2 regions of the Variovorax sp. 05L425 genome follow, and region 1 is predicted to be linked to the other one. Evidence: riboswitches for the same ligand, from Rfam matches in the RefSeq annotation. Region 1 holds a riboswitch; the other holds the start of a gene.

Region 1 (5,818 bases):
GCCCATCGCCTTCAGTTCCGCCAGTTGCGTGCGGATGGTCGACTTCGTCGCGCCGATGCACGAAAAATGGCAAGCGGCGTCAACGCCTTCGCCGAGGATTTCGCGAACCGCGCCGAAGGTGCCGTCATGCGTCGAGCCGCCAGCACCGTAGGTAACCGAGCAGAACTGCGGCTCCCGCGCATAGAGCTGCTGCCGCACGGCCCTCAGCTTGACCGCCCCTTCGGGTGTCTTCGGTGGAAAGAATTCAAAACTGAGCGGAAGGCGCACGGCCGGCTCCTTGTTCGCCATTCGCATGAACGGCATGAATGAAAAACTCGCGATTGCCATCGCCACCCGCGATCGGGCTGTCCAGCCATCGCACGACGCGCAGGCCGAGCGCGGTACAGGCATCGCGCAGTCGCTGCTCGACGACGGCGTACAACGCGGGATCGCGCACGATACCGCCCTTGCCGACCTGGCCCGGTTGCAGCTCGAACTGCGGCTTCACCAGCATCAGCAGATCGCCATCGGCCTTGAGCAGCGGTGTCAAAGCCGGCAGCACGAGCGTGAGCGAGATGAAGGACAGATCGCCCACGATCAGATCGAAATCCGAATCCGCGGGTGACAGCGAGCTCCAGTCGTCGGCGCGCAGTGCGCGGGCATTGACGCCTTCGACGGCAGTCACGCGCGCGTCGGCCTGCATGCGCGGATGCAGTTGCCCATGCCCCACGTCCACGCCGATGACGTGCTCCGCACCTTGCTGCAGCAGGCAGTCGGTAAATCCGCCGGTCGACTGACCGACATCGAGACAGCGCTTGCTGCGCGGGTCGATCGCCGTCTCGCCGAGCGCACCTTCGAGCTTGAGTCCGCCGCGCGAGACGTAGCGCGCCTCGGCAGGATCGAGCAGTTCCAGCTCCGCCGACTCGGGTATCTCGTCACGGTTCTTGGCGACCACGCGCCAGGTCGTGCCGTCGCGCCAGCGCAATCCGCCCGCGATGAGGCGAACGGCTTGCGAGCGCGACGCAGCAAGGCCGCGTTCGACGAGCAACTGATCCGCGCGCAAAGCGCTACGTCCGTGTCCGCTCAATAGCGGTAGGTGTCCGGCTTGTAGGGGCCGTTCTTGTCGACACCGATGTACGCAGCCTGTGCGTCCGTCAGCTCGGTCAACATGGCGCCGACCTTCTTCAGGTGCAGGCGGGCGACCTTTTCGTCGAGGTGCTTGGGCAGCACATAGACCTTGCCGGCCTGATAGGCATCAGGCTTGGTGAAGAGTTCGATCTGCGCGATGGTCTGGTTCGCGAAGGACGACGACATCACGAAGCTCGGATGACCGGTGCCGCAGCCCAGGTTCACCAGACGGCCCTTGGCCAGCAGGATGATCTTCTTGCCATCAGGGAAGGTGATGTGATCGACCTGGGGCTTGATCTCTTCCCACTCGTACTTCTCGAGCGATGCCACTTCGATCTCGTTGTCGAAGTGCCCGATGTTGCAGACGATCGCCTGGTTCTTCATCGCGAGCATGTGCTCGTGGCGGATCACGTCGCGGTTGCCGGTGGTGGTCACGAAGATGTCGGCCTTGTCGGCGGCATATTCCATGGTGACGACCTTGTAGCCTTCCATCGCGGCCTGCAGTGCGTTGATCGGGTCGATCTCGGTGACCCACACCTGGGCGCTCAATGCGCGCAGTGCCTGGGCCGAGCCCTTGCCCACGTCGCCGTAGCCGGCCACGCAGGCAACCTTGCCCGCGATCATCACGTCGGTCGCGCGCTTGATGCCGTCCACCAGCGATTCGCGGCAGCCGTAGAGGTTGTCGAACTTGCTCTTGGTCACCGAGTCGTTGACGTTGATGGCGCGGAACAGCAGCGTGCCCTTGGCGCTCATCTCGTTCAGGCGGTGGACGCCGGTGGTGGTTTCCTCGGTCACGCCAATGATCTCGGCCGACTTGCGGGTGTACCAGGTCGGATCCACCGCGAGCTTCGCCTTGATGGCCGCATAGAGGATGCGCTCTTCATCGCTGGTCGGGTTGGCGAGAACGCTCTGGTCCTTTTCGGCGCGCTGGCCCAGGTGCATCAGCAGCGTGGCGTCGCCGCCGTCGTCCAGGATCATGTTGGGGCCTTCGCCAGCCGAACCCTTGGGGCCGAAGTCGAAGATGCGATGGGTGTAGTCCCAGTAGTCCTCCAGCGATTCGCCCTTGATCGCAAACACCGGCGTGCTGGCAGCGGCGATGGCGGCGGCGGCGTGGTCCTGCGTCGAGAAGATGTTGCACGAAGCCCAGCGCACGTTGGCGCCCAGCGCCTGCAGGGTCTCGATCAGCACGGCGGTCTGGATCGTCATGTGCAGCGATCCGGTGATGCGCGCGCCCTTGAGCGGCTGGCTCTTGGCGAACTCTTCGCGGATGGCCATCAGGCCGGGCATTTCGGTTTCGGCGATGCGGATTTCCTTGCGGCCCCAGGCGGCAAGGGAAATGTCGGTGATGGCCTGGTCGGTGGAAGACGGGTTCTTGAGAACGGCGCTCATGTTGGCTCCAAAGCAAGTTTGAAAGATGCCACTGCGTTCGGGGAAAGGACTCACCGCGAGAACAGCGGGTGAGCGTGGTTGCGATGGTGGTCCGAGCCTCACGCCTGGCGGCGCTGCAACGCTCCTCGGAACGGCGCATTTTAGCGCTTGGCGGCGAAGCGTCGCCAGCAGCACTTTTTGATCAGTCCTAGACTCAACGCTTCCCTGGAACCACTGCCGTCAGAGGCGTTACAACATGTTCAAAGCCCGAGTTCTTGTCACTTCGTTCGTGATTGCCGCCTCGGTCGTTGTGCCGGCGGCTGCCTGGGCGCAAGCCGCGCGCGTGCGGGGCGTCCTTGTGCACGTCGACGCGAACTCCCTGACCGTCAAGGACCGCGGCGGCGAAGTCGTCACCATGGCGCGCCCCGCCAACCTGCGCGTCCTCGAGGTGCTCCCCCTGACGCCGGCCGCCATCAAGGCCAACAGCTTCGTCGGTGCCGGTTCGGTGCCGCAGCCCGATGGCACCCAGCGCGCCGTCGAGGTGCTCGTCTTCCCCGAATCCATGCGCGGGACCGGCGAAGGCTTCTATCCCTGGGACTACATGCCCAACGGCACGATGACGAACGCAACTGTTTCATCGCTGGGCGCGGCGCCCTCCTCGGGACGGGGCGGCCTGAAGCTGACGCTCAAGTACGCGGATGGCGAAAAGACCGTGATCGTCCCGCCCGGCACGCCGATCGTCACCTTCAAGCCCGCGCAGGACGATCAGTCGGCCCTGTTGGTCCAGGGCGCAAAGGTCGTCGTCTCGGTGCAAGTGAAGGATGGCAAGCCGACCGCCTCGAGCCTGCTCGTGGGCCGCAACGGATTCACGCCGCCCATGTAAATGCGGTGTCGGCCGGCGCATCGGCGGGTCGCTCGGTAAAATTGCGGGCTTTGCCTTCTGCCGCCCGCGCCCGTGAGCGCGCACCGCGTTCACCCCATGACATTCGCCTCCGAAACCCGCCGCCGCCGCACTTTTGCGATCATTTCCCACCCGGACGCCGGCAAGACCACGCTGACTGAAAAGCTGCTGCTGTTCTCTGGCGCGATCCAGATTGCCGGCTCCGTCAAGGCGCGCAAGGCTTCGCGACATGCCACGTCGGACTGGATGGAGATCGAGAAGCAGCGCGGCATCTCGGTCGCATCCTCGGTGATGCAGATGGCCTATCGCGAGCACGTCATCAACCTGCTCGACACGCCGGGCCACAAGGACTTCTCCGAAGATACCTACCGCGTTCTCACCGCCGTCGATTCGGCGCTGATGGTGATCGACGCGGCCAACGGTGTCGAAGCACAGACGCGCCGCCTGATCGAGGTCTGCCGCCAGCGCGACACACCCATCATCACCTTCGTCAACAAGATGGACCGCGAAGTGCGCGAGCCGCTCGAACTGCTCGACGAGATCGAGCGCGAGCTGGGCATGCCCTGTGTGCCGATGACCTGGCCGGTCGGCCAGGGCAAGTCCTTCGGTGGCATCGTGAACTTGCGTACCCACGCAATGACGGTGTTCGAGTCGGGCAGCGAGCGACTCCCACAGGACTTCGAGACCATTCCCCTGACCGATCGCGAGGCGCTCCAGAAGCGCTTCGGCCATGAATTCGAAACGGCCATGGAGAGCATGGAACTCGCGACCGGCGCATCGCCCGCCTGGGATCGCGAGGCCTTCCTCGCCGGCAAGCAGACGCCCGTGTTCTTCGGGTCCGGCGTCAACAACTTCGGGGTGATGGAAGTGCTCGATGCGCTGGTCGACCTCGCGCCGCCGCCGCAACCGCGCGTGAGTACGACGATGGTCAACCGCCAGCCCGTCACGAAAGAGATCCACCCGGATGACAAGGATTTCGCCGGTGTCGTCTTCAAGGTGCAGGCCAACATGGATGCCAACCACCGCGATCGCATCGCCTTCGTGCGGATGGCTTCGGGCCGATACACGCCGGGCATGAAGCTCAAGGTGCAGCGCACCGCCAAGGAACTGCGGCCGACCAGCGTCGTGACCTTCATGAGCCAGCGCCGCGAGGCCGTCGAGGAAGCCTATGCCGGCGACATCGTCGGCTTCACCACGCATGGCGGGGTGCAGTTGGGCGACACCATCACCGACGGCGCGTCGTTGCAGTTCACCGGCCTGCCCTTCTTTGCGCCCGAGTTGTTCATGACGGTGATCCTGAAGAACCCGCTGCGCACCAAGCAATTGCAGCAAGGCCTGGCACAGCTGGGTGAAGAAGGCGCGATCCAGGTGTTCCGCCCCGAGATCGGCGGACCGATGCTGCTCGGCGCGGTCGGGCAACTGCAGTTCGAGGTCGTGCAGCACCGCCTGAAGACCGAGTACGACGCCGACATACGACTCGAAGGCTGTCAATACACCGGGGCACGGTGGATCACCGCCGACACGCCGGCCGAGCTGCGCACATTCGTCGATGCCTATCCCGCACGCATGGCGCGCGACGCGGCCGACACGCTCGCCTTCCTGTGCACCTCGCCCTACGACGTGCGGCTGGCGCAGGAGCGCTTTCCCAAGATCCATTTCCATCCCCTGCGGGAGCATGCAGGCCTCGCGCTGCAAACGGCGGGTTGATGCAGCCGCTGAGTCAGTGGCCGTTGCAGGCGCGGCGCCAGTTGATCGGCGTGTTCACCGACATCGACGACACGCTGACGACAGAAGGAGCGATCACGCCCGATGCCTTGCAGTCGATGGCCGCACTGAAGGCCGTGGGCCTGCATGTGGTCGCCGTCACCGGTCGGCCCGTCGGCTGGAGCGAACCCTTCGCGACAGCGTGGCCGATCGACGCGATCGTTGCCGAGAACGGCGCGGTCGCGCTGGTGCCATCTGCGACCGGCGAACTCGAAAAGCGATACCAGCAAGATGCGGCGACCCGTGCCCACAACTTCGAGCGCATGCAGACCGTGCTCGCGCGCATCGAACGCGAGATTCCCGGCGCCCGACGCGCTACTGATTCGGCCGGACGCGAATGCGACATCGCGATCGATCACAGCGAGTTCGCCACCCTGAGCGATTCGCAGATCGCCGCCGTCGTCGCATTGATGCGAAGCGAGGGCATGCACGCGACTGTGAGCAGCATCCACGTCAACGGCTGGTACGGCGATCACAACAAGCTCGCCGGCGCCCGTTGGATCGTGCGCGAACTCTGGGATCGCGACCTTGACGCCGAAATGGCGCGCTGGGCCTACGTCGGCGACTCCACCAATGACGCGCTGATGTTCGAGCACTTCGAACACAGCATCGGCGTCGCGAACGTCCGCCGCTTCGAGGCTGCCTTGCCGCATCTGCCGCGCTACGTCGCACGGCACG
Region 2 (5,818 bases), on a different contig from region 1:
TTCACCGTGTTGGCCGGCCAGAAGCCAATCACGCCGCTCGCCGTGAGCCAGCGGCCTTCGATCAGGCGCTTGAGCATGCGCTGGCCGTCGGCGTACACGCGCACGGCCTCGGTGCCGACGATCTCGTCTTTCAGGATCGCCGGGAAAGGCCCCGCCAGATCCCAGGTCTGGAAGAAGGGGCCCCAGTCGATGTACTTGGCAAGTTCGGTGAGATCGAAGTTCCGGAACACGCGGCGGCCGATGAACTTCGGCACCGGCGGCACATAGCCGGACCAGTCGATCGGCGTCTTGTTGGCGCGCGCCTTCGCGAGCGGCCAGAGCGGCACCTGCTTCTTGTTGGCGTGCAGTTGCCGCACCTTGTCGTAATCGGCGTTGATCTCGTCGATGTAGTTCGCCGCCTGCTCGGACAGCAGCGACTGCGCCACGCTCACACTGCGCGAGGCATCGGGCACGTAGACGACCGGGCCTTCGTAGTGCGGCGCGATCTTGACCGCCGTGTGCACGCGGCTGGTGGTCGCGCCGCCGATCAGCAAAGGAATCTTCCGGATGCGGAAATGCTCGTCCTTCTGCATCTCGCCGGCGACGTACTGCATCTCTTCCAGGCTCGGCGTGATGAGGCCCGACAGCCCGACGATGTCCGCGCCCTCGACCTTCGCGCGAGCCAGGATCTCGTGGCACGGGACCATCACGCCCATGTTCACCACTTCGAAGTTGTTGCACTGGAGCACGACGGTGACGATGTTCTTGCCGATGTCGTGCACGTCGCCCTTGACGGTGGCGATGACGATCTTGCCCTTGGTCCGCACGTCGCGGCCCGCGGCCTCGTCCTGACGCTTTTCTTCCTCGATGTAGGGAATGAGGTGCGCCACCGCCGACTTCATCACGCGGGCCGACTTCACCACCTGCGGCAGGAACATCTTGCCCTGGCCGAACAGGTCGCCCACGATGTTCATGCCGTCCATCAGCGGGCCTTCGATCACGTGCAGCGGCCGGCCGCCCTTGGCGAGGATCTGCTGGTAGGCCTCCTCGGTGTCCTCGACGATGAAGTCGGTGATGCCGTGCACCATCGCGTGCGACAGCCGCTGGTTGACATGCACCGGGTGCTCCGGCGTGCCGCGCCATTCGAGCTTCTTGCTCTCGTCCTTGGCACCGCTCTTCGCGGTCTCGGCGACTTCAACGAGGCGCTCCCCGGCATCGGGCCGGCGGTTCAACACGACGTCCTCGACGCGCTCGCGCAGTTCGGGCTCCAGGTCGTCGTAGACGCCGACCATGCCGGCGTTGACGATGCCCATGTCCATGCCGGCCTTGATCGCGTGGTACAGGAACACGGTGTGGATCGCTTCGCGCACCGGGTCGTTGCCGCGGAAGCTGAAGCTCACGTTCGAGACGCCGCCCGACACCTTCGCACCCGCCAGGTTCTCCTTGATCCAGCGCGTGGCGTTGATGAAATCGACGGCGTAGTTGTTGTGCTCCTCGATGCCCGTGGCGATCGCGAAGATGTTCGGGTCGAAGATGATGTCCTCGGGCGGGAAATCGATCTCATCGACCAGGATGCGGTAGGCGCGTTCGCAAATCTCGATCTTGCGTTCGTAGGTATCGGCCTGGCCCTTTTCGTCGAAGGCCATGACGACCGCCGCCGCGCCGTAGCGACGCAGCAGCCGCGCATGGTGGCGGAACTGGTCCTCGCCTTCTTTCATGCTGATCGAGTTCACGATGCCTTTGCCCTGGATGCAGCGCAGGCCGGCCTCGATGACTTCCCACTTGGAACTGTCGACCATGATGGGCACGCGCGCGATGTCGGGCTCGCTGGCGATCAGGTTCAGGAAGCGCACCATCGCGGCCTTGCTGTCGAGCATGGCCTCGTCCATGTTGATGTCGATGACCTGCGCGCCGTTCTCGACCTGCTGGCGCGCGACGGCCAGGGCGTCCTCGAACTGCCCATTCAGGATCATCCGCGCGAAGGCCTTCGAGCCGGTGACGTTGGTGCGCTCGCCGATATTGACGAACAAGGCGCCCTCGCCGATCTGCACCGGCTCGAGGCCGGACAGCTTCATCGGGGGGACGAGGACTGGAGAGGAATCGGAAGACATGGGCTCACCTGCGGGCAATGGAATCAGGCGAGCGTCGTTGCAATCCATGGGATGGAAGCCCAAGCCTGACGCGGCCGTCTCGAAGCCAGACGGCGGCGCTGCAACGCTCCTTGGGAGCCGCGGATTTTACGCCGGCTGCGCGACAGTGGCGGCCGATGCGGGCAGGCCGAAGAGCGCGTCGAAGGCCCAGTTGAAGACGAAGGTGTAGACCAGGAAGAACACGACCAGTCCGAGGTCCATCACCAGCGCATCCCACAGGCTGACGTCCAGCCACCAGGCGAAGATCGGCACGAGGAAGGCGACCAGCCCGCCCTCGAACCCGATCGCGTGGGCGATCCGGCGCTTCAGGCTGCGGCCGCGCACGGCCTGGCGGGATTCCCAGCGCTCGAACAAGGCGTTGAAGCTCAAGTTCCACAGCACGGCGATGACCGAGGCAATCACGGCCAGAACCCCGGAGTGCCCCAGCCCCTGACCCGACATCAGCGCCAACCCGGCGCTTGCCGCCACGATGGCGATGCCTTCGTAGAGCGAGATGTAGACGACGCGACGCTTGAGCCCTTGCATGAAATCAATCCCGTTTGGTTGGTGATGGATGGACTTTATGTGTCACCGGCTGATATATAAAGTCATCTTCTTTCATATTTATTGATAGATTGGGCGCATGAGCTTTTCCAGCGACAACGTGGAGGTGTTCCTCGCCGTCCTCGACCACGGCTCCTTTTCGGCCGCCGCCCGGACGCTGGGAAGGGTTCCGTCCGCCGTCAGCATGACGATCGCGAACCTCGAAGCCGAACTCGATCTCCAGCTCTTCGACCGCAGCGGCCGTGAACCCCAGCCGACAGCGGCTGCGCGCTCGCTGGAACCGCAGGCGCGATTGCTCGCTGCCCAGCTCAGGCAGCTCCAGGTGCAAGCGCTGGCGCTGACGCAGGGGCTGGAGAGCCGACTGACGCTCGCGATCGCGCCTGAGTTGCTTGCGGCGCCCTGGAGCGGACCGTTGGCCGCACTGGCGAATGAATTTCCGCTGCTGGAGGTCGAGGTGCTGGCCGCGCCCCAGGCTGACGCGCTGAGCCTGCTGCACAGCGGTCGGGCCCAACTGGCGTTGGTCTTCGAGCGCCCGAGCCTCGACGGCCGGGAGGGCTTTCAGGAAGTGGCGAGCGACACCATGGTGGCCGTCATGGCGCCCGACCATCCCGTGCTGACCGCCGCCGGTGGCCGGTTGGGCGCGGAGCACCTGACGACGACGCGGCAGATCGTGGTCGCCGGGCGCGATCTCGCGAGCAGCGATCCGCGCTTCGTGTTCGCGCGACACGTCTGGCGCACCGACAACGCGCTCGCGGCGCTGAGCCTGATCACGGCCGGCCTCGGGTGGGGCTGGCTGCCGCGCAATTTCGCTCGACCGCATGTGGCAGCGGGTGCGGTGGTCGAGATCCCTTTCGAGAATCTGTCGAACGGACTGGACCTGTGGGTGGACGTCGTCTGGTCGCGGGAGCGACCGCTGGGGCTTGGCGCGCAGCGCTTTGTCGCGTTGATGAAGCGTTAGTCGCCTATTGGTGGTCGCCGCGGCCGCGGTCGTGGCCTTGGCCGCCCTGGTTGCCGCCGTGGCCGTGATTTCGTCCTTGGTCGCCGCCGCCATGGCCCTGGCCGTGATTGCCCTGCCCGTCGCCGCGCGGCTGCCCCGGTGGCCGGCCGCCGGACTGTTGGAAGCCGCCTCCAGGAGGCGGTGGGCGAACGCCAGGGGGCGGTCCGGGCGGCCTGTGGCCCGGATCATGTGGCGGGCGGATGCCTGCCGGCGGCAGCGGCCGGATTGCGGACACAGGCGGACGGATCCCCGCCGGGGGCGGGCGATATCCATGGTGCGGACCGTAGCCCGGCCAGGGATTGGGGCGCCAGGCCGGGACCGGCGGCGGTAGCGGGCGCCAGCCCGGAACCGGCGGCGGCGGTGGTCGGCCACCCCACCAGCGCGGCTGCCCGTACCAGGGGCGGTCGCGGTAGTAGTCGCCCCAGTAGCTTCCGATGGCGAAGGTCACGATGGGCACGCCGATAACCGCGCCATACGTGGCCAGCGGCACGCGTTGTTCCTGGTAGGCATAGTCGAGGCTGCCCGCGTAGGCCCATCCGCGAAGCCCGTCCGGCAGCACGACGTCGCACCATCCGTAGCCGCTGGTGCAGCCCATCACCTGGACCGGCTGGCCTGGTGCCAAGGTCGCCACCATTGGATAGGTGCTCGAGGGTCCGGCGCGGAGATTGACAGCGCCCCGCGTGAAGGCGTCCTGCGCGGCCGCAGCCAGCGGAAGCGCCAGGGCGATGGTGCCGATGCCGATCCATCGCCGAGTCGTTTTTTGCATAGGGGAGTTCCTTTTCTTCTGCAGGTCAGATTAGGTGCGCCGCGAAGTCGCTGTCAATCGGCCATCGCCTCTCCAAGACAACGGCAAAGCGCGCGATGCCGTGCACCGTGCCTACGTTTGGAGAGTTTCTTCACCTCGGCTTCACAAGCAGCCGAGGCCCGACGCGCTCAAGCCGCTTCGCGATAGCCGCCGCGATGCAGCGCCCGGCCGGCGATCGGCGCCACCGCCTGCCCGATGGCCGCGATGTGCTCGGGCGTGGTGCCGCAGCAGCCGCCCACGATGTTGACCAGCCCTTCGGCCGCGAACTCGTGCAGCAGGCGCGAAGTGACGTCAGGCGTTTCGTCGAAGCCCGTCTCACTCATCGGATTGGGCAGGCCGGCATTGGGATAGCAGCTGATGAAGGTGTCGTCCGCAACGCGTGCCAATTCCTGGATGTAGGGCCGCATCAATGCCGCGCCCAACGCACAGTTGAGGCCGATGGCCAACGGCCGCGCATGGCGCACGCTATGCCAGAAGGCGGTCACTGTCTGGCCGCTGAGGATGCGGCCGGACGCGTCGGTCACGGTGCCGCTGATGATCAGCGGAAGCCGCTCGCCGCTGGCCTCGAAATACTCGTTGACCGCGAACAGCGCGGCCTTGGCGTTGAGCGTGTCGAAGATGGTCTCGACCAGCAGCACGTCGGCGCCGCCCTCGACCAGGGCCTCGGCCTGCTCGTAGTAGGACTCGCGCAGCTCCTCGAAGCTCACGTTTCGCGCGCCGGGATCGTTCACGTCAGGACTGATGCTCGCGGTCTTGGGCGTCGGGCCGAGGGCGCCGGCCACGAAGCGCGGCTTGTCCGGCGTGCTGAACTTGTCGCAGGCCGCGCGGGCGAGCTTTGCGGATTCGAGGTTCATCTCGCGAGCGAGATCGGCCATCTTGTAGTCCTCCTGCGCGATGCGGGTCGCGCCGAAGGTGTTGGTCTCGATCAGGTCGGCGCCGGCCGCCAGATAGCCTTCGTGAATGTCGCGGATCACATCGGGCCGCGTCAGCGAGAGCAACTCGTTGTTGCCCTTGACGTCGCGCGGGAAGTCCTTGAACCGTTCGCCCCGGTACTGTTCTTCCGTCAGCTTGAAGCGCTGGATCATCGTGCCCATCGCGCCGTCCAGGATGGCGATGCGTTGGCTCAGGATGTCGGGCAGTTGCTGCGCGCGGGTGTAGGCGATGGGCTTCATGGGACCGATTGTAGGAAGCGCTTTCCTCCCCGCGCCAGTGGCGGGTCTTGGCTGCTGCCTAGCTGGCGAGGATTTCGCCCAGCGCGTGCAGGAAATGCGCGTTGTCGTCGGCGCTGCCGATCGAGACACGGATGAAGGTCTCGAAACCCGGCTCCTTCCATGGCTTGACGAT

Evidence for each region. A riboswitch is a leader RNA that binds a small molecule or an ion and turns the genes downstream of it on or off. The one in region 1 is predicted to bind S-adenosylhomocysteine.
Region 2: another riboswitch for S-adenosylhomocysteine. It lies ahead of metH (methionine synthase); the one in region 1 lies ahead of ahcY (adenosylhomocysteinase).

What each region holds. Positions count from the first base shown of each region.
Region 1 covers NZ_JBFTNY010000003.1:90,306-96,123, reverse strand. The annotation lists gene metF (methylenetetrahydrofolate reductase [NAD(P)H]) at 1-267, opposite strand, end outside; gene AC1DN9_RS04565 (TlyA family RNA methyltransferase) at 245-1,042, opposite strand; gene ahcY (adenosylhomocysteinase) at 1,063-2,496, opposite strand; S-adenosyl-L-homocysteine riboswitch at 2,560-2,629, opposite strand; gene AC1DN9_RS04555 (hypothetical protein) at 2,732-3,358, shown strand; gene AC1DN9_RS04550 (peptide chain release factor 3) at 3,455-5,083, shown strand; gene AC1DN9_RS04545 (HAD-IIB family hydrolase) at 5,083-5,818, shown strand, end outside.
Region 2 covers NZ_JBFTNY010000025.1:67,006-72,823, reverse strand. The annotation lists gene metH (methionine synthase) at 1-2,090, opposite strand, end outside; S-adenosyl-L-homocysteine riboswitch at 2,113-2,208, opposite strand; gene AC1DN9_RS24290 (PACE efflux transporter) at 2,217-2,654, opposite strand; gene AC1DN9_RS24285 (LysR family transcriptional regulator) at 2,752-3,630, shown strand; gene AC1DN9_RS24280 (SH3 domain-containing protein) at 3,635-4,435, opposite strand; gene AC1DN9_RS24275 (homocysteine S-methyltransferase family protein) at 4,603-5,646, opposite strand; gene AC1DN9_RS24270 (histidinol-phosphate transaminase) at 5,705-5,818, opposite strand, start outside.